DNA from 3 places in the Mesorhizobium sp. Ca11 genome. Region 2 is predicted to be linked to each of the others. Evidence: predicted binding sites of a transcription regulator. Region 2 holds the regulator's gene; each other region holds the start of a gene.
What was found. Region 2 encodes PhoB, which activates phosphate uptake and scavenging genes when phosphate is short. Its sites were predicted from a motif close to TGTCATNNANCTGTCAT; they were not measured.
Positions count from the first base shown of each region.

Region 1: a site for PhoB is predicted at 3,590-3,606, ahead of LB538_RS16785 (acid phosphatase). Genes of this name have one in related genera too.
Region 3: a site for PhoB is predicted at 5,924-5,940, ahead of LB538_RS14275 (ceramide glucosyltransferase). Genes of this name have one in related genera too.

Region 1 is NZ_JAIUHU010000008.1:216,030-225,957, reverse strand. It holds gene LB538_RS16800 (2OG-Fe(II) oxygenase) at 1-469, opposite strand, end outside; gene LB538_RS16795 (hypothetical protein) at 731-1,255, opposite strand; gene LB538_RS16790 (OsmC family protein) at 1,261-1,683, opposite strand; gene LB538_RS16785 (acid phosphatase) at 1,915-3,447, opposite strand; gene LB538_RS16780 (cytochrome-c peroxidase) at 3,709-4,920, shown strand; gene LB538_RS16775 (hypothetical protein) at 5,059-5,310, shown strand; gene LB538_RS16770 (dihydrofolate reductase family protein) at 5,365-5,952, opposite strand; gene LB538_RS16765 (NmrA family NAD(P)-binding protein) at 5,968-6,855, opposite strand; gene LB538_RS16760 (winged helix-turn-helix transcriptional regulator) at 6,954-7,370, shown strand; gene LB538_RS16755 (hypothetical protein) at 7,419-7,634, opposite strand; gene LB538_RS16750 (hypothetical protein) at 8,178-8,324, opposite strand; gene LB538_RS16745 (hypothetical protein) at 8,475-8,708, opposite strand; gene LB538_RS16740 (hypothetical protein) at 9,111-9,533, opposite strand; gene LB538_RS16735 (hypothetical protein) at 9,758-9,919, shown strand.
Region 2 is NZ_JAIUHU010000009.1:53,054-62,981, forward strand. It holds gene LB538_RS17585 (response regulator) at 1-1,026, shown strand, start outside; gene pstS (phosphate ABC transporter substrate-binding protein PstS) at 1,521-2,579, shown strand; gene pstC (phosphate ABC transporter permease subunit PstC) at 2,644-3,630, shown strand; gene pstA (phosphate ABC transporter permease PstA) at 3,634-4,485, shown strand; gene pstB (phosphate ABC transporter ATP-binding protein PstB) at 4,482-5,285, shown strand; gene phoU (phosphate signaling complex protein PhoU) at 5,306-6,013, shown strand; gene phoB (phosphate regulon transcriptional regulator PhoB) at 6,030-6,719, shown strand; gene LB538_RS17620 (ROK family protein) at 7,053-8,294, opposite strand; gene xylF (D-xylose ABC transporter substrate-binding protein) at 8,563-9,603, shown strand; gene LB538_RS17630 (sugar ABC transporter permease) at 9,836-9,928, shown strand, end outside.
Region 3 is NZ_JAIUHU010000007.1:22,489-32,416, forward strand. It holds gene LB538_RS14245 (magnesium and cobalt transport protein CorA) at 79-1,083, shown strand; gene LB538_RS14250 (GcrA family cell cycle regulator) at 1,219-1,737, opposite strand; gene LB538_RS14255 (aspartate aminotransferase family protein) at 2,095-3,294, shown strand; gene argF (ornithine carbamoyltransferase) at 3,311-4,222, shown strand; gene LB538_RS14265 (Hsp33 family molecular chaperone) at 4,347-5,375, shown strand; gene apaG (Co2+/Mg2+ efflux protein ApaG) at 5,427-5,819, opposite strand; gene LB538_RS14275 (ceramide glucosyltransferase) at 6,163-7,308, shown strand; gene LB538_RS14280 (O-succinylhomoserine sulfhydrylase) at 7,391-8,581, opposite strand; SAM riboswitch at 8,638-8,715, opposite strand; gene LB538_RS14285 (2'-deoxycytidine 5'-triphosphate deaminase) at 8,832-9,926, shown strand.

The DNA of each region.
Region 1 (9,928 bases), on a different contig from region 2:
CGCCGTAGAGATCCTGGTGCAGGCAGTTGAAATCGCCGGGGCCGTATTGCAGCAGAAGCGGCGTCGGCTTTACCTGGCCCTCATCGTGGCAGCGTTTCAGGAAGGCGGCGTGCTCGGCCGGATAGCGCTGGGCAACACCCATCTTCTCGTTCCAGTCATTGGCGACCGTGGCGAGGCGCGGGTAGAGCGTGGTGCGCAGGCCCTCGATCAGGTCCGGCAGCGGATATTTGAAATACCGATATTCGCCCTTGCCGAAGCCGTGGCGCGCCATCACGACATGGCTGCGGAAATGCTCTTCATGCGGGTAGAGCGCGGCGATATCGGCGCATTCTTCCGCCGACAGCATGCCGGGCATGACGGCACAGCCATGGGCGTTGAGTTCAGAGACCAGCGCGCGCCAATCTTGTGCTGCGACGCGGGATTCGGCGGAGCGGCTGGCGCGCTTGGTGTTGAGGGAATGGATGGTCATGGGTTGGCTCCTTCGCTTGGTGTCAAAGTGGGGCGAAGGATGAGCATCGGCCACCCGATTCCTGCGGGGGTGGGCGCCGGCTTTCCCTTCTCCCCTTGTGGGAGAAGGTGGCCTCGCGCAGCGAGGTCGGATGAGGGGTGCTGGAAGGAATGAGGCGGCGGCGATTTCAATCTTATCGCCAAGCTGGAACACCCCTCATCCGTCTCGGCGCTAACGCGCCGATCCACCTTCTCCCACAGGGGGAGAAGGAGAAGTCGCGCCTCACTGCCTCCGATACTCCTCCAGCTCCGGATCGAGATCCACCTTCACCGCATTGGTGAATACGCAGGTCGCCACCATGATGCCGGCGAAGGCGGTGAGGTTGACCAGCAGCGTCTCGTCGTAGCGCGCCTTGAGTGCGGCCCAGGTTTCTGCCGGGACGGCATTGGCATCGGCGGCGATTGCCATGCCGAAGGAGATCAGCAGCGTCTCGTCGGCGGTCGGTTCGATCGCTTCGGGGTCGAGCCCGTTCTCGATCAATGCGCGGCGAAAGAAGGTCACGGGAATCTCGGCGCGCATGGTCTCGGCCATCGCTTTCGACAACAGCCAGATGGCGCGGTCGTCGAGTGTGGGCTTGAGAAGGTCGCGCAGCGTGAACCATTCGGCGTAGATGCGGTGGGCGGCCGGCGAGTGGAGCAGGATGCGCTTCATGTTGGTCATGCGGCCGCGCAGCGCGAGCTCGCGGTCGTGCTCGGCGCGGATGTCGTCCGAGGCGGTCGCGTAGTCGATCGACGAAAGATACGCCATTGCGCTCACCCCAGCGTGGAACGAAGCGCGGGCGCGCCGCGCAGCGTGTTGGAGACGGTGCAGATGTTTTCCGCGTCCGCCAGGATCCGTTCTTTCATTGCGGCATCAAGGTCGCCGGTGATCTCCAGTTTGACGATGAATGCCTCGACCCGCGAGGGCTCGTCCTTCGCCTTCTCGCCGCTGACATCCGCCCTCACCTCGCCGAGCCGGTCGGCGACGCCGAGGCGGGTGGCGGCGATGCGGGCGCTGAGCACCATGCAGGCGGCCAAAGAGGCATGGAGCAGGTCGAGCGGGCTGAAGCCGGGCGCGCTGACCTGCGTGACCACATCGACCGTGCCACCGGTCGGGGTGGTGACCGCTGGCAGGCCGCCCGGCGGCAGGACGGCAAGCGCGCCGACGTTGCGGGTCCTGATTTTCAAGTCTGCCATCGTGTCGCCTCCAGTTTGGAGGCCATTGATAGCGGACGGGAATTCACTGAGGCAATCGCCGAGGCAGGCCTTGCGCGATTGGCGTTTCCTCGCCTCCATGAAATGGGGGAGAGGTGGCTCGGCGAAGCCGAGACGGAGAGGGGGAGCGCCCTGCGAAGCCCCCTCGCCGTCCACTTTGCGGACACCTCTCCCCCGGCTCTGGCGGGGGCGAGGAACCCGGGTTCTGAGAGGCTACTTCGTCAGATCGAGCGCTGCCGTCAGATCGCCCATCGGCGGTTGGTCGTGGTTGCGCAGCGCCTTGTCGCGGGCGACGATGCCGGGCAGCACAGGCAGGTCGTAGCGGGCGGTGATGAAACGCAGGATCGAGGTCGTGTCGTACTGCGTGTGATCGACCATCCCCATCTTCGCATAGGGCGAGATGATGAAGGCCGGGATGCGGTTGCCCGGGCCCCAGCGATCGGCCTTGGGCGGCGCGACATGATCCCAGAAGCCGCCATTCTCGTCATAGGTGACGACCACCAGCATATGCGCCCATTGCGGGCTCTTCTCCAGATGCGCGACGAGGTCGGCCAGATGCTGGTCGCCGGAGGTCACGTCGGCATAGCCGGCATGCTCGTTGAGGTTGCCCTGCGGCTTGTAGAAAGAGACTGCCGGCAGCTTGCCGTCGTCGATCGCCTTGATGAACTCGGTGCCGCCGAGCCCGCCATCCTTGATGTGCTCGGCCCGCGCGGCCGTGCCCGGCGCATAGGCCGCGAAATAGTTGAAGGGCTGGTGGTGGAACTGGAAGTTCGGCACGGGCGTCGCGTTCTTGCCGTCGAGCGCCGCCTGCCAGGCGCCCGAATACCACGCCCAGGAAATGCCCTTGAGCGACAGCAGATCGCCGATGGTGATCTCGTGCTGCGGCGGCAGCGTGGTCGGCTGCGCCGGATCGGCCAGCGCCCTGTCGCCACCCTCGGCCGGCTTGTTGGCGCTTGGCTGGTAAGGCGGCTGCATGGTGTTGACGGCGTAGAAGTCGGGCGTGATGGCGCCGTCATTGGCGAATTTCGGCACGCCGCCCAGCGCCGAGGGCGGCGAATTGTCGGCCGGTTTCAGCGTCACGCCATCCGGCTCGACGACGGCAATCTGGGCCTTCACCGGGCTGGTGTCGGCATTTGGATAGTAAGGCACGCAGGCGCAGACCAGCATGAAATGGTTGAGGAAGGAGCCGCCGAAGGCGCCCTGGAAGAAATTGTCCGCCAGCACGTATTTTTTGGCGATCGCCCACATCGGCAGAATCGAGCCGTCATAGTGGCCCATCACCAGCGCGCCGGAATCGGCCCAGGCGACGAACTTGTCGTTCCGGCCGCCGTCGATCTGCATCTGCTCCTGATAGAAACGATGCCACAGATCATGGGTGATGACGCCGGTATTCTCGTTGAAGCCCTTGGGATCGTCGATGGCGAATGTCGCATTGGGCAGATGCGCGCTCTGCGCCTCCGTCACCGCCGGCGTGACGCCCTTGCCGGTCAGTCCGCCCCAGGCCGGCGGCAGTTCGGAAAGCGGCTTGCCGTCGCGGTCGAGCTGGCGCGCCTGGTCGGGCGAAACGTTGACCAGGCCGTTGGCGGCGGGGAAGCCGCCATAAAGGTTATCGAAGCTGCGGTTCTCGGCGTAGATGACGACGACGGTGTCGATCTTGTCGTAACCGGCAGGCGCCGCTTGGGCAGCGGCAGAGAGCGATGCCAGCGCCGTGGAGGCGAGGCAAAGGGAGAGAAAGGACCGGATCATTGGAAAATGCCTCGTGGCTTGGGAATGGCTGGAGGACGGCAATGCAGGAACGCAACTGCATCAATGCCCAGCTACTTCGACGCCTTGTCACCTTTGTGACAGTTCGGCCCCGGCCGAACACGGTTTCGTGAGCGGGAAGACCGGTCATCAATCCGTTGCACTCGATCCTTACGCCGCCAAAGAAACCGGGCGAAGAAATCAGGGATATCGCCGAAGACGATGGGACGTCGGAAAAATCACGCGATCGCCATTGCAGCGGCCATGATCGTGGCCTCCACCGCGCCCGCCAACACCGAGGAGCCATCCGGTGTCCATCCCGGCCCGATGACGCGCCAGGAAGCCTTCGCCCGCGCCGAGGCGCTGACGGCGCTGGGGCGACAGATGTTCTTCGACCCGTCGCTCTCGGCCTCGGGCAAGCAGGCCTGCTCATCCTGCCACGATCCCAACCATGCTTTCGGGCCGCCCTCGGCGGCGCCGGTCGAAATGGGCGGAGCCAATCTTGACCAGCCAGGCGTTCGCGCCGTGCCGTCGCTGCGCTACCTGCAGGCGGCGCCCGCCTTCACCGAGCATTTCTACGACTCCGAGGACGAAGGCGACGAAAGCGTCGACAATGGCCCGACCGGGGGCCTGACCTGGGACGGCCGCGCCGACCACGGCAAGGACCAGGCAAGAATCCCGCTGCTGTCGTCCTTCGAGATGGGCAACAAGGACGCGGCCCAAGTGGTCGCCAGCCTGCGCAACGCGCCTTATGCCGGCGCCTTCAAGGCGGCCTTCGGCGCCGATGTCTTCGACCATCCGCAAGACGCCTTCGACGCCGCTGTGGAAGCGCTCGGCACCTTCGAGCAGAGCAGCGCCGATTTCTATCCCTATTCCAGCCGCTACGACGCTTTCCTTGCCGGCAAGGCGCAACTTTCCGCGCAGGAATTGCGCGGCCGCATGCTGTTCGAGGACGCAGCGAAGGGCAATTGCGCGAGCTGTCATCTCAGCGAACCGGCCAATGACGGCGAGCCGCCGCAATTCACTGATTACGGCCTGATCGCGATTGCCGTGCCGCGCAACCCGGCGATCCCCGCCAATGCCGATCCCAATTATGTCGACCTCGGCCTGTGCGGTCCGCTGCGCACCGATCTCAAGGACCGCGTCGAATATTGCGGCCTGTTCAAGACGCCGACGCTGCGCAACGTTGCCTTGCGGAAAAGCTTCTTCCACAACGGCTATTTCCACACGCTGCGCGACGCGGTCGCCTTCTACGCCAGCCGCGATACGGATCCCGGGCGCTGGTATCCGAAGAAGACCGACGGCACGGTCGACAAATTCGACGATCTGCCAAAGGCTTACTGGGGAAACCTCAACACAGACCCGCCCTTCAACGGCAAAAAGCCCGGCGACAAGCCGGCGCTGACCGATGCCGAGATCGACGACATCGTCGCCTTCCTCGGCACGCTGACCGACGCCGACCAGGCCGGGCAGTAGGAAAAGCGGCCAAGGAGATTGGTGGCTTGCAGCCGCAGCGGTGCTATCCACCGTAAATGTGTGCCAATGTGAACCACGTCATAGGAACGCCAAGTCGCGCCTGCTATATTGCCCATCTCTTCACAGATGGAGTCTCCGATGAGGTTCGTCCCGGTGCAGGAGCCGCCTGGCAGCAGCTGGACGGTGTTCGATGCGGCCAATGGCGCGCCGGCCGAATATGCCGGCCGGGTGCTTATCGGCCTGACATCGTGCGAAGCCCGCTGGTTTGCCGCCGTGGGCAACGGCCGCGCCGCTTGGCAGCGGTCCATCACGCCAGGCGTGCAGCTGCGGCTGGTCAGCGGGGGCGGTTGCCAAGCCATCCGGGAAAGGCATGGCCAGACAGGTAGTTAGGAAGCCGCGCTGCCAGATTGATTCAGGCAGAGCGATCTCCCATCGATTGCCTTCTCACCTCGCCGGCGCATAGCGGCTCACCACCATGCCGCAGGCATAGGGCTTGGAGCCGAGGAGCCTCAGCCTGCCAAAGCCGCCCTTGTCGAAGATGCGGCGGCCACTGCCCAGAACGGCCGGATTGATGAAGAGCTGGAACTCGTCGACAAGGTCGGCGGCGATCAGCGCCGAGGCGAAGCCGGCGCCGCCGAACACGGCGATGTCGCCGCCCTCGCCTTGCTTCAGCGCGTTGACCTCACGCGGCAAGTCGCCGCTTACGACGCGCGTTCGTTCCCAGCGCGAGGCCCCGAGCTTATCGCTCGCCACCACCTTTTCGGCCTCGACGATGCGCTGGGCGAAGGCAAAGAAGCGGTCCTTCGGATATTTCCTCGCCGCGTTGCCCCAATGGGTCAGATAGCCTTCCTCAGCCATCTTGCGGCTCAACAGGATGGTATCGATGGTCGTGAAAACGGCGTTGAAGTCCCGTTTAAGCTCCTCGTCCCAGGCGCTGTCGTCGCCCCACTCCCAGAGTTGCCAGCGACGGACCTCGTCGGCGCCGACAAAACCGTCGACCGATATCTGCATCTGCAGGATGAGCTTTCTCATGTCCGGTCTCCCTGGTCAGGAATTGCTGCCTGTGACGACTCGCGCCGCGGCGGGCGAGCGGGCGAAAGCCTGCGCCCAGGCTTCGAAGCTGGTCGGGGTGGCATTTTCGGCTGAGGGTGCTTCCAGCGCCCAGCGCTCGCCTCTGTTGAAGCTTGCCGCCGTCTCGCCCAGCGCATCGGCAAAACTCGCCGATATGCCATTGGCGACCATACCGGCCCGCGCATCGGCGAACGGCACTTCATCGTAGGCGACCTCCTTGCCGATCGCCCTGCCCAGGATCTCGGTGGCCTGTTCGAACGTGTAGGAGCCGCCGCCGTGCAATTCGACAACGCGCTGGATCGGAAAGTGTTCGGCATTCAATAGAGCGGCGGCGCGTTCGCCAACGTCCTTGGCGGCAATCAGCGGCATAGGCAGGTCGCCGCGGAAGGGCGAGCCGAAGACGCCGGACGCCGCCTGCTCGACGAAGCCCATGCCCTTGATGAAATTCTCCATGAAGAAGGAGGCGCGCAGATAGACGAGTTCCTCCAGGCCCAGCGCGGCAAGCCGCTTTTCCATCAGCGCGGCGCCAAGCGAGGTACCCATTCTGAGATGGGCATTGAGGCCGCTGAGCAGCACGATCCGGCGCAGGCCCGCCTTGGCGATGGAGGATGCCAGCCGTGCGCCGACCTCGTCCTCAAAGTGATGCAGATCGGGCGCGGTGACATCGAAGGGGATCATCACGTAAGCGCTGTCGGCACCCGAGAAGGCAGCGTCGAGCGCCGCCTGATCGTCGAGTGCGACGCCGAGGCTACGGGCGATGCCGCGCACCTTGTGCCCTGCGCCGGTCAGTCTGGCCGAGACCTCGGCGCCCACTTCGCTGGTTGCGCCGACGACCACCATCGTACGCTTGACTTGCCGGCTCATATCGATCTTCTCTCGTCAAATGATTTACTTCTGGAACCATTTGACGCAAGGCAAGAACGATGTCAATAGTAAAGTGATTTAAAAATGGAACCATGCTGATGTCGACCAAGGAACGATCCGGCTGCCCGATCAGCCTCTCGCTCGAACTGCTCGGCGACCGCTGGACGCTGCTCATCATTCGCGACCTGGCCTTCGCCGGGAAAAGGCACTTTCGCGAGTTCCTGCAATCCGACGAAGGCATCTCGTCGCGCACGCTGGCCGAGCGGCTGCAGACGCTGGTCGACGAAGGCATCCTCACCCGCAGCGACGACCCGAGCCACGGTCTGAAGGCGATCTACCGGCTGACCGAGGCCGGCATCGACCTTTTGCCGGTTCTGGCAACGCTCGGCGCCTGGGGCAGCAAATACCGCAAGGCCGACGATAAGTTGGCCCGGGTCGCCAACGATCTGGCGGCCGGCGGTCCGCCGGCGCTTGAACGGATGAAAGAGAGGCTCAGAGCCGAGCACCAGGGATAGGTCTGTTCCGACCTCAGCGATTGGCGTGGTCCGGCTACCCCCCGCCCGTCAGCGAGCCCGCCCGTGTGGGAGCGGTCCGACTGGCTCTTCGGCCGGAGGCTCGCCCGGCAGCCCCAGTCGCAGCCGCTCCTCCTCGGCGAAGATCTCGGCCTGCGCGTGAATGTCGAACACTTGCTGCTTCAGCCTGCCGCCGTCGACGACGCGCACGATCCATTGGCCATTAACGGTTTTTACGCGGACACTGTCTGGCTCGCTTGTTACCATATACAGCTCCTGCTCTTCATTCGAAGAACTGCCTATCTCCGACCCACAATACAATCTAGCGCGTCTGGAATTGCCGAAAAGCGTGGCTTATTGTTCTTTAGTGCAAGAGCACCCGCCGTTATTCGGCATATTTGCGAGTTTCCCGAATAAAAGCGAGCGTGGCGGCGAAGACATGCCATTGCGCCTAGGTGCAGCCGAGTTCGACTTCCACATGGCGTTCGGTCTGCGAGACGATGCAGCAACGGAATTTGAAGGCGTCCGAGCGGTACTGCAGATTTAGGCAGTGCGGCAGTTGGCCGTGGGCGAGCGCGGAAGAATTCGCCGCATAGACGGCGGCCCGGCAGCCTTTGGGGGGGGGGTGATACTGGGTTCGGCGGCCGGGCCTGACCGGAGTTTGCGAGGCCGCCGGCTGCCACCAGCATGCGCTTGGGCCCGGCCAAGGACAAGAACGACCTAGGCCCTAGGACCAAAGCTGCAAGGAGGATGGTCGAGACGACAATTGCACTTGGGCCGGCTGGAAATAGCGTGCCGGACGCCGGCCCGTCAAAAGCCGAAGAAATGCCGGCCGATGAGATAGCCAAGCGCCGCGACGAGCAGCGGAAACAATGCCGGCGCGGCCTTGCCGAATAGCGAGGGGTTCATCTCCTTGGCAGGAGTGCTGGGTTTGGCATTGCCGAGGTTCTTGGTCATGGGCTCATTACCGGTTGGGGCTGGGGTAATTCCGGACGGAAAACCGTGACACACTTTTTCCTGGAATTGGCTCCAGCTGCCGGCTGAGCCATTAAATTAGAGGACGCTTATTAAATTTCCGGCAAGCCCAAAACTACAATTCGCGGCAATTTATTCCGATTGCTGGGTACGCTCGGCAAGCGCGAAGGCCTGAAGGTTGCGCGACTTGCCGGGATCCTGGTCGGCGTTGGCGATAATGGCGTGGAAGGCCGCGCGGGCAATATCCCTCTTCTTGGCGTCCGGATGCAGTTTTCGCACCGCCTTGAGCAGGTCTTTCGGTTTCATATCGGGTGTGACGACGCGCATCAGCGTATCGCCTATGGCCTGCAATTCGCTGGCATCCATAATGATGAACCCTGCTTTAGCGCATCCAGCCTGGTATATAGCGGTGAGAGCGCGTCATTTTTGTGATGCCCCTCGCGGACTCGGAGCCGCCCCTCTCAGAATCGCGAGGCGGCGCCAAGCCGCCGGCAGACGCTACGCGGCGGCCTGGAGGGATTGTTCACAATGCGCCCATGTCGCCGCAGTCATCGCCCGGCTGGCCCTTGGCCGCCGGCGCCGCCTTGATGGAGGCGGCGCTCCGCAGTGTCTCGCAAGCACTGACCTTGGGCGCACAACTCAGCGGCAAGACGAGGTTGGTCCCTGGTTCGGCTAAGGCGCGCATCGCGCATCGTCTTCCGCGCGAATTTTCCCAAACCTCGGCTGGACTGGCGATGGCAACCGATCGTCCGGCCGGATGCCATCCTGCTAGGCAGGTATCAAGACTGCGATGCGATGCACGCCCACCTCCTTGCTTGTATTCGTCGCCTCGTCGGTCTTGCCCTTGGAACAGGTGTACATGTCGCCTTCCTTGAGCTTGAATTCCTTGTCCTTTTTCTTGACCGTGAAAGCGCCCGACGTAATCGTGCATACCATGTCGTTGTCCATCACCATTGCGGGCGCGTGCGCTCCGGGCTGGAAGACCACGTCGACAATTGAAATGCTCTTGTAGGCGGGAATGTCGGAATTGCCGGTGCCTACCTCAACCACTCTGATGCCGGGCGCTATCTCCTTGCCATCCTTCGGACCGTATTTCTTGGTCTTTGCGGATGCCATCAGGGTGAACAAGGGCGTGACCGCGGCGGCCGTCATGCTGAGAGCAATTGCAGACCTGCGATTCATGGTTTTCATCGCATCCTCCCAATATGTTGGCTACGCACGAAAGTGCGTAATCGTTATATATTAGCACAGACGCAAGTATGATGCTGGGAATTCGGAAGCGCAGGCCCGCACCGTATTAGTTAGGAACATTCCGCTAAAAGCCGCGTCCTGACGTGGTTCGGCCAGTCCGTTGGTCGGCGCGGCGTTGGGAACCCCGGCATTGTCGCCGAGTTTAGAATCCGAGGCGAATTGCCATGGAAGACAGACCGCCAGCCGAAAACCCGAGAAGGACCCTCGTCACGGTGCTGGCAATCTGCGTTCTCATCATCGTCCTATTTTTTATCGGCTTCAAATTTTCGGGACCTGATCAGGGCGCTCTGATCGTGCCCGGGGCAGTACAGCAGGGCAGCAAGTGAATGACTGGC
Region 2 (9,928 bases):
GGTGTCGACAGCGCCGAAGGCAAGGGTTCGACCTTCTGGTTCACGATCACGCTGCCCAAGGCCGAGCAGGGCGGGCAGCGCATCATGCCGGTCGACGTCACCGGCGCGCGCGTGCTCATCGTCGACGACAATGCCGTCAACCGCTCGATCCTCAGCGAGCAGATGGCGTCGTGGACGTTCGATTCCTGCGCGGCCGAAAGCGGCGCCGAGGGGTTGAAGGTGCTGATTGCCGCCGCCGCCTACGGCGTGCCGGTCGACTGCGTCGTGCTTGATTATCAGATGCCGGGCATGACCGGCGCCGAGATGGCGCGCATCGTGCGCAATACGGCGGGCCTGGCGCATACGCCCATCATCATGCTGACCTCGGTCGACCAGTCGCTTGCCGGCACGGCTTATCGCGACCTCGGCATCGATGCGCAGCTGATCAAGCCGGCGCGCTCCTCCATTCTCCTGGAAACGCTGGTCTCGACCATCCAGCGCCACCGCCACAGCAGCGCGGCGGCGCAACCCGCCATTGGCACCGCCAGCCCCCCGCGAGCCGCTCCGGCGCAGACGGCGGCATCGGAGCGCGCCATGCTGCAACCGCCCCCAGCGCGGGCGCGTCCGCGCCCCGCCGATGCCGAGCGCGAGCTCGACATCCTCGTCGCCGAGGACAATGAGGTGAACCAGATGGTGTTCACCCAGATTCTTGGCGAGACCGGTTACCGCTTCGAGATCGTCGGCAACGGCCGCAAGGCGCTCGACGCCTACGGCAGGCTCAATCCGCGCATGATCCTGATGGATGTATCGATGCCGGAAATGAACGGGCTGGAGGCGACGGGCGCGATCCGCCGGCTCGAGGAGGACATGGGCACGCATGTGCCGATCGTCGGCGTCACCGCGCATGCACTGAAGGGCGACCGCGAACGCTGCCTGGAAGCCGGCATGGACGATTACCTGCCGAAGCCGATCAGTCCGCGGGCGCTGCTCGAAAAGCTCGAGCGCTGGCTGGGTTCGGACGTCGAGACCCGGCGCAACGCCGGTTAAAACGAATTTGGCGGGCAGGACGGCGGCAAGGGGCTGACGCATGCGTATGGTGCGATCGCACCATACCAAAGCAAGCGCCAAGCTCGGACAATCATGACATTGATTCCGCTCTTTGGTTACGGGCGGGAGCAGCGACCGCCGACAAGAAACAGCGTCGACTCTACCCCAACGGACCCTGTTTTCGGCGATGGCCAGGCCATGATCCGCTCTGGCTTACAGGCAACGCACTCTCGTCCGGATTTTATTTCCCGGCGGCCGTCATCCGGCCGCCGGGATAAATTTTGTTTCAAAAGTCAGACAAGTTGCTGATTTCCGCGGCAAACTCCGTCCGGCCCTTCGAGGCCGCTGCGGAACCCCTTCCGAGCATCCTCGTCCAGACGTTACCGGGCTGACACGAAACTGTCATGCGACTGTAATAATCGAGGGCTATTGCGCTGACCGGGCGCCGATACAACGGGTGCCGAAAGACCATCTTCCGAACAGGAGCAGGCCACATGAGACATTTCATCCGCTCGGCGGCCGTTGCAATTGCAATGGCTGCGGCATCAACCCTTAGCATGGCCGCCGCGATGGCAGCCGACATTTCCGGCGCTGGCGCCACCTTCCCCTATCCGATCTACGCGAAGTGGGCCGACGCCTACAAGAAGGAGACCGGCATCGGTCTCAACTACCAGTCGATCGGCTCCGGCGGCGGCATCAAGCAGATCAAGGCCAAGACCGTCACCTTCGGCGCTTCCGACGCGCCGCTGAAGGGCGAGGATCTCACCTCCACCGGCCTCGCGCAGTTCCCGATGGTGATGGGCGGCATCGTGCCGGTCGTCAACCTCGAAGGCATCAAGCCGGGCGAGCTGGTGCTCGACGGTCCGACGCTCGCCGACATCTTCGCCGGCAAGATCACCAACTGGAACGACGCGGCGATCAAGAAGCTCAACCCCAAGATCAAGCTGCCCGACCAGGCGATTGCCGTCGTCCACCGTTCGGACGGCTCGGGCACCACCTTCAACTTCAGCTACTACCTGGCCGACGTCAGCGCCGACTGGAAATCGAAGGTCGGCGTCAACACCGCGCTTGAATGGCCGGTGGGCATCGGCGCCAAGGGCAATGAAGGCGTCGCCAACAACGTGTCGCAGACTGGCGGCGCGATCGGCTATGTCGAATACGCCTATGCCAAGCAGAACAAGCTCACCTATACCGACATGGTGAACAAGGACGGCAAGAAGGTCGAGCCGACCGCGAAGGCGTTCTCGGCCGCCGCGGCCAATGCCGACTGGAGCTCGCAGCCGGGCTACGGCGTTATCCTGGCCAACCAGGCGGGCGCCGAATCCTGGCCGATGACTTCCGCCACCTGGATCCTCGTCTACCAGAAGCCCGATGATGCGGCAGCCACGGCCGAAGCGCTCAAGTTCTTCGCCTGGTCCTATGCCAAGGGCGACAAGATGGCTGCTGAGCTTGACTACGTTCCGATGCCCGACAAGGTCGTGAAGAGCGTCGAGGAGATGTGGGGCAAGGACATCGTCGACAAGGATGGCAAGCCGGTCTACTCCGGCATGTAATTCCCGCCGAATGAGGAGGGCGCCTCTAGCGCCCTCCTGTCTCTTTCGAAATGCGAGGGACTAAATGACAGCCGTTTCCGAAGCCGCGACATCGTCCGCCCTGCGGACCAGAGAAGCGACGGTGCGCCGCTTCGCCGTCACCGACATGGTTTTCCGGACGGCGACGCGCCTTTCCGCCATACTCGTGCTCGTTCTGCTCGGGGGGGTCGCGATCTCGCTGGTCGCCGGATCGTGGGAGGCCCTGTCGAAGTTCGGCTTCTCCTTCCTGACCACCGAATCCTGGAACCCGGTCACCGAGAACTTCGGCGCGCTCGCGCCCATCTACGGCACCATCGTCACTTCGGCCATCGCCATTCTCATCGCCGTGCCGATCGGCATCGGTATCGCCATCTTCCTGACCGAGCTTTGTCCGCGCCCGCTCAGGCGTCCGATTGGCATCGCCGTCGAGCTGCTCGCCGGCATTCCCTCGATCATCTACGGCATCTGGGGCCTGTTCGTCTTCGCGCCGTTCCTGCAGACGACTGTGCAGCCCTTCATCATCAGTCTTTTCCACGGCATACCGGGGCTCTCCAGCCTGTTTGCCGGTCCGCCCTACGGCATCGGCTTGCTGACCTCGTCGCTGATCCTCGCCATCATGGTGCTGCCTTTCATCACCTCGATCACCAAGGACGTGTTCGACACGGTGCCGGCGGTGCTGAAGGAATCGGCCTACGGCATCGGCTGCACGACCTGGGAAGTGACCCGGCGCGTGACCATCCCCTATACCCGCATCGGCATCATGGGCGGCGTCATGCTCGGCCTGGGCCGCGCGCTCGGCGAGACGATGGCCGTCACCTTCGTCATCGGCAACGCGCACCGCATCAGCGCCTCGCTGTTTGCGCCGGGCACGACGATCTCGGCGACCATCGCCAACGAATTCACCGAAGCCGACGGCAACCTCTATACATCCTCGCTGGTATCGCTCGGCCTGATCCTGTTCATCATCACCTTCATCATCCTCGCGCTCGCACGCTACATGCTGTTGCGCATCGATAGCCGCACGGGAGCCTGACCGATGTCGACTGCCGCATCGCTTCACCAAAGCCGCAAGCGCAAGAATGCCGTGATGATGACGCTGTGCGTCGTCGCGGCGGGCATCGGGCTGGCCTGGCTGGCGCTGATTCTCGGCGCCCTGCTCTACAAGGGGCTTTCCGGGGTGTCGCTCTCCGTGTTCACGGAAATGACGCCGCCGCCCGGCGATGCCGGCGGCCTGCTCAATGCCATCTACGGCAGCATCGTCATGACGATCATCGGTATCGTCGTCGGCACGCCGATCGGCGTGCTGGCCGGCACCTACATGGCCGAATACGGACGCTTCTCGAAGCTTACGACGGTGGTGCGCTTCATCAACGACATCCTCTTGTCGGCGCCTTCCATCATCATCGGCCTGTTCGTCTACGAGCTGATGGTGCGGCCGATGGGGCACTTCTCGGCGATTGCCGGCGCGGTCGCGCTGTCGATCCTGGTGATCCCCGTCGTGGTGCGCACCACCGAGGACATGCTGAACCTTGTGCCCAACGCGCTGCGCGAAGCAGGCACCGCCATCGGAGCACCGCGCTGGGTAGTGATCCGCTCGGTTGCCTATCGCGCGGCGCTCTCCGGCATCGTCACCGGCATCCTTTTGGCGATCGCCCGCATCTCCGGCGAGACGGCGCCGCTTCTCTTCACCGCGCTCAACAACCAGTTCTGGTCGAGCAATCTCAATGCGCCGATGGCCAGCCTGCCGGTAACCATCTTCCAGTTCGCTCTCAGCCCCTACGAGGAATGGCAGCAACTGGCCTGGACGGGCGCACTCATAATCACCCTGACGGTTCTCGGGCTGAGCATCATCGCCCGCAGCCTAACCGGACGCAGAGAGGACAGATGAAACCGATGTTGTCCACCGACCTGAACGCAGCCGACACGACCGTCGAGAAGGCCAAGATCGAGGTCAAGAACCTCAATTTCTACTATGGCCAGTCGAAGGCGCTGAAGGACATCAACCTGTCCCTGCCCGAGCGCAGCGTGACCGCCTTCATCGGCCCGTCGGGCTGCGGGAAGTCGACGCTGCTGCGCGTGCTCAACCGCATCTACGAGCTCTATCCGAAGCAGAGCGCCGAGGGCCAGGTGCTGCTCGACGGCAAGAACATCCTCGACCGCTCGCAGGACCTCAACCTGCTGCGCACCAAGATCGGCATGGTGTTTCAGAAGCCGACGCCGTTCCCGATGTCGATCTACGAGAACATCGCTTTCGGCGTCAGGCTCTATGAGAAGATCAGCAAGGCTGAGATGGACAGCCGCGTCGAGCAGGCGCTGAAGCGCGCAGCACTCTGGAACGAGGTCAAGGACAAGCTCAACGCCAGCGGCCTCAGCCTCTCGGGCGGCCAGCAGCAGCGCCTGTGCATCGCCCGTACCGTTGCTGTGAAGCCCGAGGTCATCCTGCTCGACGAGCCGGCCTCGGCGCTCGATCCGCTGTCGACCGCCAAGATCGAGGAACTGATCGACGAGCTGCAGGCCGACTACACGATCGTCATCGTCACCCACAACATGCAGCAGGCGGCGCGCGTGTCGCGGCAGACGGCGTTCATGTATCTGGGCGAGCTGGTGGAGTTCGACCGGACCGAGAAGATCTTCACCTCGCCCCGCGAAAAGCGCACGCAGGACTACATCACCGGCCGCTTCGGCTGAGCTCATACGAGGACATCATCATGGCCGAACATACCGTCGCTTCCTTCGACGAGGATCTGAGGCAGATCAGCCGGCTCATCAACGACATGGGCGATCTCGCCGCCTCCATGGTCGGCGCTTCGACCAAGGCCCTGCTCGAGACCGACAATGCCATGGCGCAGCGCGTCGTTTCCGACGATGCTATCATGGACGCGCGCCAGCGCGAGCTCGACGACCGCGCCATCACGCTGATCGCCAAGCGCCAGCCGATGGCCGACGACCTGCGCAACGTGGTCGGCTCGATCCGCATGGCAGGCGACCTCGAACGCATCGGCGACCTCGCCAAGAACATCGCCAAGCGCGTCGGCTCGGTCGGCGTCAGCGCCGCGCCGCGCGACCTCACGCATTCGATCGATTCCATGGCGCAGCTGGTGCTGATCCAGGTCCAGGCCGTGATCCAGGAATATACGGTGGGCGACGCCACGGCGCTGGCCAAGCTTCGCAACGACGACGAGCGCATCGACGTCAAATACACATCCGTCTTCCGGGAACTCCTGACCTACATGATGGAAGACCCGCGCAACATAACCGCCTGCACGCATCTTCTGTTCTGCGCCAAGAATCTCGAGCGCATCGGCGACCATGTGACCAACATCGCCGAGAACGCCTATTATGTGCTGACCGGCACGCAATTGCCCGCGAATCGTCCCAAGCAGGACGAGACGACAATGTCGGCGCCGGCGGCCTGACGAAGGGTATCTGCCAATGATCGCGCCACGCATCATGGTGGTGGAGGACGAGGAGCCGCTTGGTGTGCTGCTCCGCTACAATCTCGAATCCGAGGGTTACCAGGTCGAAGTGGTGACCCGCGGCGACGAGGCCGAAATCCGCCTTCAGGAAAACGTCCCCGACCTGCTCGTGCTCGACTGGATGGTACCCGCGGTTTCCGGCATCGAGCTCTGCCGGCGCCTCAGGATGCGGCCCGAGACCGAGCGGCTGCCGATCATCATGCTGACCGCGCGGGGCGAAGAAAGCGACCGCGTGCGCGGCCTCTCGACCGGCGCCGACGACTATCTGGTCAAGCCGTTCTCGACGCCGGAGTTCATGGCGCGCGTCAAGGCGCTGCTGCGCCGCGCCAAGCCGGAGGTGCTGTCCAGCGTGCTCAAGGTCGGCGACATCGTGCTCGACCGCGAGTCGCACCGCGTCTACCGCAAGAAGAGCGAGATCAGGCTCGGCCCGACCGAGTTCCGGCTGCTGGAATTCATGATGCGTCATCCCGGCCGGGTGTTCTCGCGCAGCCAGCTGCTCGACAATGTCTGGGGCGAGACGATCTATATCGACGAACGCACCGTCGACGTCCATGTCGGCCGCCTGCGCAAGGCGGTCAACAATGGCCGCATGCCGGACGTCATCCGCACCATCCGCGGGGCGGGTTACGCGATCAGGGAAGATTAGGGATAGGGGGCCGAGACGCTGACGGGTTCTGTGTCTCCAGCATCGGATCGCGTGCATTGGCGGTTAGCCGAGACGCTTGTGCTTCGTCATCCACGGGCGGAGCAAGGAGCGCAGCGACGCAGCGCAGATCCGAGGATCCATTCCGTGATGTCGATGCGTTGCGACAGTCCAGAATTCTGTGCCGCTGCGCTCGACGCGTGAGGTAGCGGCATGGATTCCAGGGTCTCCGCGACGGAGCTTCGCTCCTGCTCCGCCCTGGAATGACGAAGCTGCGGGGCCTTCCCTTCGCTAATTCAAGCGTCTGCTGCTGTCCCGGACCTCTTCAAGGCTGCCTCAGGCCACGTTCTTTCCCGTCCCCACTCTTGCCTGGCCTCCCGGCGCGAAAATCTCCTGGTCGACGAAGGTCAGCGCGCGCATGGCGCAGCCTTCGCGGATCAGCGGCAACTCGTTCGGCTCGGTGTCGAAGGAGATCGATTCGGAGTGCTGGCCGCCGGCCGTCTGGGCGATCGCTTCCCTTAGCGCCGGCTCGATTAGGTCGAAGGCGGCCGCGCTGACGCCGACCATGGCGACAGGCGCCGGGTCGATGAGGGCGAACAGGCTGCCGAGACCGAAACCAAGCGCTTCGCCGGCCCGGCGGTAAGCCTCCCGTTCGGGGCCGTCCCTCTCGCGCGCCTTCGCGGCAAGGGCCCGCATGTCGGCGTCGCCGACGTCGACTGGCTCGGCGTCCTCGCTCATTTTCATGGCGCTGCGCCAGATCGCATAGTTGCCGGCATAGGCCTCGACGCAGCCGCGGCGGCCGCAGCGGCAAAGCGCCCCGCCCGGGCGGTGGATCATGTGGCCGAACTCGCCGCCGGAGGAATGCGTCCCGGTGAACAGCGCACCCTTGAGCACGAGACCCATGCCGATGCCGTGCGACAACAGGATGGCGATGAAGTCGTCGCGATAGCGCTCCGGGTCGCGCCATTGCAGCGCCACCGCCATCATGTTGCAGTCGTTCTCCATGGTGGCGGAGATGCCGAACTCCTTCTCGAGAATGTCGGCGAAAGGAATGTCGGTCAGCGGCGTTATCGGCGACCACAGCATGGAGCGCGCATGCGAATCGGTGATGCCCTGAATGCCCATGGCGATGCGGGCGACGCTGCCAATGTCGAGGTCGGGATCCTGCAGCCGGCGCCGCACGATCGCCACACATTCGCCGATCAGCTCGTCGCGGGGCATAACAAGCGTGTCCAGGCGCTGCTGCTCCTCGGCAACAACTTGGCCGGCATAGTCGATCACGGCGACCGACAGGAAGTTCAGCGACAACACCACGGTCAGCACCGCGGCGGCTTCAGGGTTCAGCGCCAGGCCGATCTGCGGCCGGCCGCGTTTCAACGCCGTCGGCTCGCTGGCCTTGCTTTCGGTGAGAATGCCCTCCTGGATCAAGTCGGCGGAGATCGCCGAAATGGTCGAGTGGCTGAGCCCGGTGGTGGCGGCAATTTCGGTCCGTGATGGCTGACCGGCGCGGCGTACCGCCGAAATCACCATGGCGCGGTTGCGCCGGCGCAAATCGTCATGGCGGATTCCGACCGACATCGTTTCGCACGTCCTCCCCAGTCATCGCGGCCTTGTGATAATGCCATGGCCTGTCGCTGACACGCTAGGGATTGTGGCAGAAGCCAGGGGCCATGTCATTATTTATTGCGGATACCGAAAAAAATGCCTGAGCCCATCAAAACCCATCAGAATCTCGGTTGACAGCGCTGTTGTGCTGGACCACTATTTTTTTGAGGCTCGAAAAAAAGCCTCTGTGCCGGCCTTCGGGCCAGTCTGGGTCGCGCCGCACGGGCGCAGGGAGGATATCATGAAGAAATTTGCAGCCGCCATTCTGGCGGGCGTTGCCATGTCGCTGACGCTGGCGTCCGTCGCCGAGGCGAAGGACAAGGTGATCGGCGTGTCGTGGTCGAATTTCCAGGAAGAGCGCTGGAAGACCGACGAAGCAGCGATGAAGGCCGCCATCGAGGCCGCGGGAGACAAGTATATCTCGGCCGACGCGCAGTCCAATCCGGGCAAGCAGCTGACCGACGTCGAAAGCCTGATCTCGCAGGGCGCCAACGCGCTGATCATCCTGGCGCAGGATGCCTCGGCGATCGGCCCGGCGGTGCAGAAGGCGCTCGATGAAGGAATCCCGGTCGTCGGCTACGACCGCCTGATTGAGAACAAGGACGTGTTCTACCTGACCTTCGACAACAAGGAAGTCGGGCGCATGCAGGCCCGCGAGGTGTTCAAGGCCAAGCCGGAAGGCAACTATGTCTTCATCAAGGGCTCGGGCTCCGATCCGAACGCCGACTTCCTGTTCGCGGGCTCCATGGAAGTCCTGAAGGACGCCATCGACAGCGGCAAGATCAAGAATGTCGGCGAGGCCTACACGGACGGCTGGCTGCCGGCCAACGCGCAGAAGAACATGGAGCAGTTCCTGACCGCCAACGACAACAAGGTCGACGCGGTCGTGGCTGCCAATGACGGCACCGCCGGCGGCGTCGTCGCGGCGCTGACGGCGCAGGGGCTGGCCGGCACCGTTCCGGTCTCGGGCCAGGACGGCGACCACGCGGCGCTCAACCGCATCGCGCTCGGCACGCAGACCGTGTCGGTGTGGAAAGACGCGCGCGAGCTCGGCAAGAACGCCGCCGAGATCGCCTCGCAGCTCGCCGACGGCAAGAAGATGGGCGACATCGCCGGCGCCAAGGACTTCACGACGCCCGGCGGCAACACCGTCAAGTCGCTGTTCCTGACGCCGGTCGCGATCACCAAGGACAACCTCAACGTCGTCATCGACGCCGGCTGGATCAAGAAGGACGAGGTCTGCGCGGGCGTGCCCGCCGGCAGCGTCCAGGTCTGCAACTGAGCCTTGCCGACGTTCGATCAAAAATACCTGCGCCGCGGCCAGGAGCGGTTCAATGAACCGCTCCTGGTCTTTGTTGCCGCAATCCCGGACGGAAAACCGCTACGCACTTTTCCTGGGATTGCTCTAAAGCCGTGGCGTTTTCTCAAAAGATTTTGCCGTTCTGCCTCAGGCGGATAGCTTCTAGGCTGAGTTCCGGCATCCGCGCCAGACGGCAAGCCGGTGGGAGGAAATCATGACCGACACGACGTCTACCCAACCGGCGGACACCGCGCGCGCGTCGGAACTCGGCACTGTTGCCCGGTTCCTGAAGGCGACCGAGCTCGAC
Region 3 (9,928 bases), on a different contig from region 2:
TCTCGAATGGCTTCCTGATTTAGGATAAGCTCCTCCAGGGACAGCGATTTTGTCAGTCGCAGTCTCGGGAGGTTTGCGATGGAACAAGTTCGAAACCTGACCCCGGCCCCAACGTCGGGCATCATTGCATCCAGCGTCTATTCGGGCGGCAAGCGCATCGCCGACATCGCCATCGAACAGGCCGGCGAATGGGCGGCAAAACCCGGCCATGTCGTCTGGATCGGCCTGCTCGAGCCCGATCGCAACCTGCTGCTCCGGGTGCAGGCGCAATTCCACTTGCATGATTTGGCGATCGAGGATGCCGAGCATCCGCATGCGCGCCCGAAGATCGAGCAATATGGCGACGCCCTCTTCATCGTTGCCCGCACCGCGCAATTGATCGACGGCCGTGTCACTTTCGGCGAGACGCATCTGTTCGTCGGCGCCGGCTATATTGTCAGCGTCCGGCACGGCCCGTCGACCTCTTACGCCGCCGTGCGCCAGCACTGGGAGAGCTGCCCGCATTCGCTCGCCAAAGGCGAGGATTTCGTCCTCTACGCCATCCTCGACTTCATCGTCGACAACTACATGCCGGTGCTGGAGCAGATCGAGGACGAGGTCGAGGCGATCGAGGACAAGGTGCTTCTGAAGCCGATGACCGGTTCCGATATCGAGCGGCTTTACATGCTGCGCCGCGATCTGCTGCGGCTGCGCAATGCGGCGCTGCCGCTGGTCGAGGTCTGCCGTCGGCTGACCAGCGCCGACCTGCCGCAGATACATGCCGCCATGCATCCGCTGTTTCGCGACGTGACCGACCACATCCGCACCGTGCAGGAAAAGATCGACTCCCTGCGCGAGGTTCTGGCCTTCGCCTTCGAAGCCAGTCTGCTGGTCGGGCAGAGCCAGGAAACCGCAATATCCAAGAAGCTCGCCTCATGGGCGGCCATCCTGGCGGTGCCCACGGCCTTCGCCGGAATCTACGGCATGAACTTCTCCGACATGCCGGAACTGAAGATGGAATACGGCTATCCGGCCGTCCTGGTGGCGATCGCGCTCATCTGCGCGTTCCTGTACTGGCGGTTCAAGAAGAATGGATGGCTGTGAAGGGAGGGAGTAGGGGAGTAGGGAGCGAGTAGCGAATAGGGAGTAGCGAGTAGGGGAAATAAGTTGCCCTTTTCGTGAAACTCTATCCAATTCTATTCGCTATTCGCTATTCGCTATTCGCTATTCGCTATTCGCTCAGCGCGCCCTGCGCCGCTCGCCCGCCGGCTGGAACGCCACCCGGGAATGATACTTGCAATAGGGCCCCGTTTCGGCGGCGTCGTTGCCGCAGAAGTTGAAGTCTTCCGACAGCGGATCGCCGTTCGGCCATTTGCAGGTGCGTTCGGTCAGCTCGACGAGCTGCAGATGCCGCGAGATCGGCACGACCACGTTCTCGACCGGCCGGATATAGTGGCGCGCGACCGGCTCGGCGTCGAACTGCACCTGCAGCGCGGTGGCGCCGATGGTGGTGGTCACGTGACGCGTGGCACTTGCGGCGCGGGTCACCGATTTCTGCATCGAGGCGCCTTGCGTCGCCTTCTTCTGGCGCGCCGGAGCGGCCGTTGCGCGGCCGCGGCCCGACAGCTTCAGGCGATGCACCTTGCCGATGACGGCGTTGCGGCTCACCCCGCCGAGCTGTGCGGCGATCTGGCTGGCGCTCAGACCCTCCGACCACAATTTCCTGAGAAGTTCGACCCGCTCGTCAGTCCAGTTCATGAGACCGCGCTCCTGCTGAGGCGTACGGCAGTCAGAATCCTTTCCCGCCCCCGGCTCTCGCCGGGCAAACAACACCACATATACCGGGTGATTAGGTCCGCCGCACGAAATCTAGTTATTTCTCGACTACAAATACCTTATGCGCTGACTCGGTGACAAGAGTCCCCAGGGCAACACGATTCGGTTTTTTCGGTTTTCCCCAACTTGCCGGCCTACTTATGAACCGGCGTGGCGTCAGGGGCTTGCCACGCGCTTCTGCGTGACGTTTTCGTTGACTTCATGGCCGAAAAACATGATAAGCCGCAAAGGCCGCCGCATTGGCGGCTTTTTTGATTTCCGGTTCCGGAGACGCATATAATGAGCGGTTCGGCGCTTTACGAGACCTTTGCCCGCGCACCCCTGGCGTTCGACCGTGGGGAGGGGACCTGGCTGGTCACCGACAAGGGCGAGCGATATCTCGACTTCGCCGGCGGCATCGCGGTGAATTCGCTGGGCCACGGCCATCCGCATCTGGTCGCGGCGCTCACCGGGCAGGCCGCCAAGCTGTGGCACGTCTCCAACCTCTATGAGATCCCGGAACAGCGCCGGCTGGGCGAGCGGCTGACTGAGGCGACCTTTGCAGACAAGGTGTTCTTCACCAATTCCGGTGCCGAGGCACTGGAATGCGCCATCAAGACGGCCAGGCGCTATCAATTCGTCAAGGGCCATCCCGAGCGCTTCCGCATTATCACCTTCGAGGGTGCCTTTCACGGCCGCACGCTGGCGACGATCGCCGCCGGCGGCCAGTACAAATACCTCGAAGGCTTCGGCCCGAAGGTCGAGGGTTTCGACCAGGTGGCTTTCGACGACATCGACGCCGCTGAAAAGGCGATCACGCCGGAGACCGCGGCGATCCTGATCGAGCCGGTGCAAGGCGAGGGCGGCATACGCCCGGTGCCGACGCAATCGCTGAAGCGGCTGCGGCAACTCTGCGACAAGCACGGCCTGCTTTTGATCTTCGACGAGGTCCAGTGCGGCATCGGCCGCACCGGCAAGCTGTTCGCGCATGAATGGTCAGGCGTCACGCCCGATCTGATGGCGATCGCCAAGGGCATCGGCGGCGGCTTTCCGATGGGTGCCTGCCTTGCCACCGACGAGGCGGCGACCGGCATGACGGCCGGCGTGCACGGCACCACCTTCGGCGGCAATCCGCTGGCGATGGCCGTCGGCAACGCCGTGCTCGACGTGGTGCTGGCCGACGGCTTCCTCGAGGACGTGCAGCGCAAGGCGCTGCTTCTGAAGCAGGGCCTTGCGGCGGTGGCCGATGAATTCCCCGACGTCATCGAGGGCATCAGGGGAACCGGCCTTATGCTCGGCCTGAAATGCGCCATGCCCAATGCCAAGGTGAACATGGCGCTGCGCGATCAGCACCTGCTTGCCGTGCCGGCGGGCGACAACGTCATCCGCCTCCTGCCGCCGCTCACCGTCACCGACGAGGAGATCGGCGAGGCGCTGGAGCGCATTCGCGGCGGCGCCAAGCGCCTGACCGACGCGATTGCCGCCGAAGCCGCCAAATAATTTCTGGAACCTGCCGATGAGTGTTCGCCACTTCACCGATCTGTCCGCCGTTTCCGCGGGCGACCTGCGCATCATGCTGGACGATGCGGTGGCGCGAAAGACCAGGCTCAAGGCGGGTGAGCATTCAAAACCGCTCGATGGCAAGGTGCTGGCCATGATCTTCGACAAGCCGTCGACGCGCACGCGCGTGTCCTTCGATGTCGGCATGCGCCAGCTCGGCGGCGAGACCATCATGTTGACCGGCACCGAGATGCAGCTCGGCCGTTCGGAGACGATCGCCGACACGGCGAAAGTGCTGTCGCGCTATGTCGACGCCATCATGATCCGCACCACCTCGCACGACCGGCTGCTGGAGCTCACCGAGAACGCCACCGTTCCGGTGATCAACGGGTTGACCGACGACACGCATCCCTGCCAGCTCATGGCCGACATCATGACCTTTGAGGAGCATCGCGGTCCGGTGTCCGGCAAGACCTTCGCCTGGACCGGCGACGGCAACAATGTGCTGCATTCGCTCCTGGAGGCCTCGGCGCGGTTTAGCTTCAACCTCAATGTCGCGGTGCCGGAAGGCAGCGAGCCTTTCGAGAAATATGTCGACTGGTCGAAAGCCAATGGCGGCAAGGTCCGGTTTTCCAGGTCCGCCGAGGAAGCCGTCGACCAGGCCGACTGCGTCGTCACCGACAGCTGGGTCTCCATGGGCCAGGAGCATCGCGCCCGCGGCCACAACGTCTTCCTGCCCTATCAGGTCAATGCGTCGCTGATGGCAAAAGCCAAGCCCGATGCATTGTTCATGCACTGCCTGCCGGCGCATCGCGGCGAGGAGGTCACCGACGAGGTGATCGACGGGCCGCATTCGGTGGTCTTCGACGAGGCCGAGAACCGGCTGCACGCCCAGAAGGCGGTGCTGGCCTGGTGTCTGGGCGCGTGAGAAGGGCTGGACCTGACCGCTTCCGGCCCGATCGGGCTCAACTTGATCTGGGGACATGTGATGCCTATTTGCGGGCCATCACGTAAATCGAACGCGCTTCGACGCATGCGGCTCACCGGGCGGCATGGCTGCGCCCCGGAGTATTGTCATGTTGGAAACCCAGACCTTGGCTGAGCATAAACCCCAACTCGGTGAATTCGGCTTCGCCGGCGACGATCATGTCGTGCCTTATGAGGTCGCGCCGCTCGATGTGCGCGGCCGCACCGTGCAGCTCGGGCCGATGCTCGACGCCATTTTGAGCCGCCACGATTATCCTGAGCCGGTCGCCCGCCTGCTGGCGGAAGCCTGCGTGCTCACCGTGCTGCTCGGCACTTCGCTGAAGTTCGAAGGCAAGTTCATCCTGCAGACCCGCACCGACGGTCCGGTCGACATGCTGGTGGCCGATTTCACCACGCCGCATGCGCTGCGCGCCTATGCGCGCTTCGATGCCGACCGGCTGCAGGCGCTGACCGCCGCCGGCGAGACCTCGCAGCAGACGCTGCTCGGTGACGGCGTCTTGGCCTTGACGATCGACCAGGGCGCGCATACGCAGCGCTACCAGGGCATCGTCCAGCTCGACGGCACCTCGCTCGAGGACGCCGCGCGCACCTATTTCCGGCAGTCGGAGCAGATCCCGACCGATATTAAGATGTCGGTCGCCAAGCTGGTCACGCCCGGTCCGGCCGGCGCGCGCGAGCAATGGCGCGCCGGCGGCATCCTGGCGCAATTCCTGCCGCAATCGCCGGAGCGCATGCGCGTTCCCGATATTTCCGGCGGCGACGGCGATCCGCGTGACGTTGCGGACCAGCCGGCCGACAATTCCTGGCAGGAGTTGCTGGCGCTGCTCGGCACGATCGAGCCGACCGAGTTGATCGACCCGACAGTGGGCGCCGAGCGGTTGCTCTACCGGTTGTTCCACGAACATGGCGTGCGCGTTTTCCGCGGCGTCCCTGTCGCCGACCAGTGCTCCTGCTCGCGCGACAAGATCCGCGGCATTCTCGAAGGCTTTTCGGCTGAGGAGATCAAGGAATCGACCGAGGAGGGCGGCATCCATGTCGCCTGCGAGTTCTGCTCGACCCAATACGACTTCGACCCGGCTGAATTCGCGAAGTGAGCCCTCTTCCTTCTCCCCGTGAAACGGGGAGAAAGAGGCTGTCGCCGACGTCTAATTTACCGTGCGCCTTGTCCCCGGCATATCGAGCGAGAAAGCCGGAATGGCGATATCGAACGTCTCGCCGCGGCCGTTGCGCATCGTGTAGTGGCCGACCATGATGCCTGACGGCGTCGAGAGCGGGCAGCCCGAGGTGTACTGGTAACTGTCGCCGGGATTGAGTTCCGGCTGGTCGCCGACGACGCCGGCGCCGCGCACCTCCTCGACCCGGCCCTGGCCGTCGGTGATGTGCCAGTAGCGCGACACAAGCTGCACGAACTCGTCGGAGCGGTTGTCGATCGTCACCTGATAGCCCCAGACATAGCGGTTCTCGGACGGATCGGAGCGGTCCTCCAGATAGAAGGGCCTGACCAGCACTTCGATGTTGCGCGTCACTGCGCGATACATGGGCCACTCCGGTTGCCGCCGCGGAAAATATGTCACGCTCCGCTCTTGATAGACGCAGCGTCGACCATCCTGCCAGCCTTGTAAGTGCAGGTGCCGAAAAACAATGTCATTTAGGTGACACATCACAATGTTGGTGTGCACAAACCGTGCCGGGCGACTCGGGCGCTCTGTAACAGTTGAAACGGCCGCGTGCGGCCTAAAGCAATTCCAGGAAGGCGCGAGCGGTTAGGCTCGGCGCCTTCGCCGTAGCCTTCCGTCCGGAATTGCGTGAAAACAAGGAGATGGAGTGGGTCGCCGTTTGCGTGAAACGGTGAAACTCTCTATCGGGGGTGACCAGATCTCGATGGAACTGACTATCGCAGCCGGCCTGGCTTCGTCAGCGCTTCTTTCCTTCAATCTCGCCAGCATCCTGCTCGCCTCGTCGCGGCTGAAGCGGCGGCATGTCATCGCGCCGCCCTCCAGCGCGCGGCCGCCGGTCTCCATCATCGTGCCGTCGCGTGGCGTCGAGCCGTTCACGCCGGAGACCTTGCAGCGCGCCTTCTCTCTCGATTGGCCGCGCTATGAGCTGATCTTCTGCGTCGCGCATGCCGAAGACCCGGTGGTCAAGCTGATCGATGCGGCCATCGCACGCCACCCCAAAATTCCCGCGCGGCTGCTGATCGGCGACGATCGGGTCAGCGCCAATCCCAAGCTCAACAACTGCGTCAAGGGCTGGCAGGCGGCGCGGCACGATTGGGTGATCCTCGCCGATTCCAACGTGCTGATGCCGAGAGACTATGTCCAGCACCTGATGGCGGCATGGCGGCCGGATACCGGCCTCGTCTGCTCGACGCCGATCGGCTCGCGGCCGGACGGGTTTTGGGCCGAAGTCGAATGCGCCTTCCTCAACACGCTGCAGGCGCGCTGGCAGTATGCCGGCGAGGCGCTTGGCCTTGGCTTCGCCCAGGGCAAGAGCATGCTGTGGAACAAGCCGATGCTCGATGCCAATGGCGGCATCCAGGCTTTGGCCGCCGAGATCGCCGAGGACGCGGCGGCCACCAAGCTGGTCAACGGCCTGGGGCTCAACGTCAACCTCGTCGCCTCGCCGTTCGAGCAGCCGCTCGGCCAGCGCAGGCTCGCCGAGATCTGGTCGCGCCAGACGCGCTGGGCGCGGCTGCGGCGGGTTACCTTCCCACTGTTCTTCGCGCCGGAGATCCTGACTGGCGCTGCGGTGCCGCTGCTGCTGGCGCTGATTGCAGCGGCAAGCGCCGGCGTCAGCCTGCCCACGACGGCCTTGGGCGTGCTGGCGATCGCCTACCTGCCGGAATGGCTGCTGGCCTTTGCGAAGGGCTGGTATTTGTCGCCGCGCAGCATCATCGCGATGATCGTGCGCGATGCCCTGTTGCCGGCCATCTGGGCGCGCGCCTGGTTCGGCGGCGCCGTCGAATGGCGCGGCAACGCCATGATCATCCGCACCAAGGCGATGACCGAGCTGGAGGAGCTCGCCTAGAGCAATTCCAGGAAAAGTGTGAAACGGTTTTCCGTCCGGAATTGCGGCTCTGGAAGGCTCGGGCCGCGGCGTTCTCAGCCTTCTATTTTGCTGCCTTCAGCGCCTGTTCCACGTCTTCCAGCAGATCGTCGCTGTCCTCCAGGCCAACGGAGAGCCTCAGCGTGCCTGGCCCGATGCCGAGCTCGGCGCGGGCCTCGTCGCTCAGGTTCTTGTGCGTCGTCGTCGCCGGATGGGTGATCAGGCTCTTGGCGTCACCGAGATTGTTCGAGATCAGCACGATGTCGAGCGCGTTCTGGAAGGCAAAGGCCGCCTGCTTGCCGCCTTTGACGTCGAGGCAGATCAGCGTCGAGCCTCCCGACATCTGCTTCTGGACGATATCCGCTTGCGGATGATCGGCGCGGCCCGGATAGATGACGCGGGCGATCTCCGGCCGCTCGGCCAGGAAATCGGCGATCTTGCCGGCGCTCTCCGTCTGCTGGCGCACGCGTAGCGGCAGCGTCTCCAGGCCTTTGAGCAGCGTCCAGGCGTTGAAGGGCGACAGGCTCGGGCCGGTGTGGCGGAAATAGTCGTGCAGGTTCTCGTCGATCCACTTCTTGTCAGACAGGATGACGCCGCCCAGGCAGCGGCCCTGGCCGTCTATATGCTTGGTCGCCGAATAGACGACGATATGGGCGCCGAGCAGCAAGGGCTTCTGCTGCAGCGGCGTGGCGAAGACATTGTCGACGATCAGCCTGGCGCCGATCGAATTGGCGAGCCTGGCGACGGCGGCGATGTCGACCACCTCCAGCGTCGGGTTGGTCGGGCTTTCCAGGAAGAACAGCTTGGTGTTCGGCCTTACCGCCTTTTCCCAATTGGCGATGTCGGTTCCGTCGACCAGCGTCGCCTGGATGCCGTAGCGCGGCGCCAGCGTCTCGACCACCCAGCGGCAGGAGCCGAACAGGGCGCGCGCCGCGACGATATGATCTCCGGCCTTGGCGCTGCAGAGCAGCGCGGCGGTTACTGCGGCCATGCCGGAAGCGGTGGCGCGGGCGTCCTCGGCGCCTTCCAGCGCGCACATGCGCTTTTCGAACATGTCGACGGTCGGGTTGGCGTAGCGCGAATAGATGAAGCCCGGCTCTTCGCCCTTGAAGCGGGCTTCCGCCGCTTGCGCCGTCTCGTAGACATAGCCTTGGGTGAGATACATCGCCTCGGATGTCTCGCCGAAACCGGAACGCAACGTTCCGCCATGCACGAGTGCCGTCTGAGGTTTCCAGTTGCGCTTCTTGGTGCTCATAGCCCTGCTTTCAGACACAAAAAAACCGGCCGCGAAGTCGCAACCGGTCCATATAGCCTTGCGGCTCGACGGTCCTTTAGCGACTTGTTTAACGTGGCTGCAAGCCGACCGGCCAAATCACCACGGGATAACGACCCTTTAGACCCGCGCCGCGCTTGCGTCAATTGCCGGCTTCATTAAGAGGTTTGTACCAGCCCGGCGGCAAGAGTCTGCTTAGATCCTCGCCCGGCCTTGTGAACGGAGCCAGCCTTTGCGGCAAACAGGCATTCTTCCGGATCAGGACATCGCAGCGCTGTTCGAGGCGAAGGCGCTGAAGTCGCCGCGCGCGCTGGACGCCGACCAGATCCAGCCGGCCAGCCTCGATCTAAGGCTCGGCGACAAGGCGTTTCGCGTGCGTGCCTCGTTCCTGCCGGGTCCGGATCATCGGGTCGTCGACAAGCTCGAGCGGCTGAAGCTGCACGAGATCAGCCTTGCAGAGGGCGCGGTGCTGGAAACCGGCTGCGTCTATATCGTGCCGCTGCTCGAGAGCCTGGCGCTGCCTTCGAGCGTGTCGGCCTCGGCCAATCCGAAGAGCTCGACCGGCCGTCTCGACATCTTCACGCGCGTCATGACCGATCGCGGCCATGAGTTCGACAAGATTGCCGCCGGCTACCGCGGGCCGCTCTATCTCGAGGTCAGCCCGCGCACCTTCCCGATCGTCGTGCGCGCCGGCTCGCGGCTGTCGCAGATCCGCTTCCGCACCGGCAACGCGGTGCTCTCGGAGAATGAGCTGCGCGACCTTCACCGCGCCGAGATGCTGGTCGCCACCGAGCCGCCCAATATTTCAGGCGGCGGCATCGCGCTCTCCATCGATCTCGACGGCGACAAGGACGGCCTTGTCGGCTACCGCGGCAAGCACCACACCGGACTGGTCGACGTCGACAAGCGCGCCGCCCAGGATGTCGTCGATTTCTGGGAGCCGATCTACAAGAGCGGCGCCGGCGAACTGGTGCTCGATCCGGACGAATTCTATATCTTGGTCAGCCGAGAAGCTGTGCACGTGCCGCCGCTCTATGCCGCCGAGATGACACCCTTCGATCCGCTGGTCGGCGAGTTCCGCGTCCATTATGCCGGCTTCTTCGATCCGGGCTTCGGCCACTCCGCCGCCGGCGGCAGCGGTAGCCGCGCGGTGCTTGAAGTGCGCAGCCACGAGGTGCCTTTTATCCTCGACCACGGCCAGATCGTCGGCCGTCTCGTCTACGAGCATATGCTGAAACGCCCGCAGGCGCTTTACGGCACCGAACTCGGCTCGAACTATCAGGCGCAGGGCCTGAAGCTCTCCAAGCATTTTCGGGCAGCGCGGTGAGG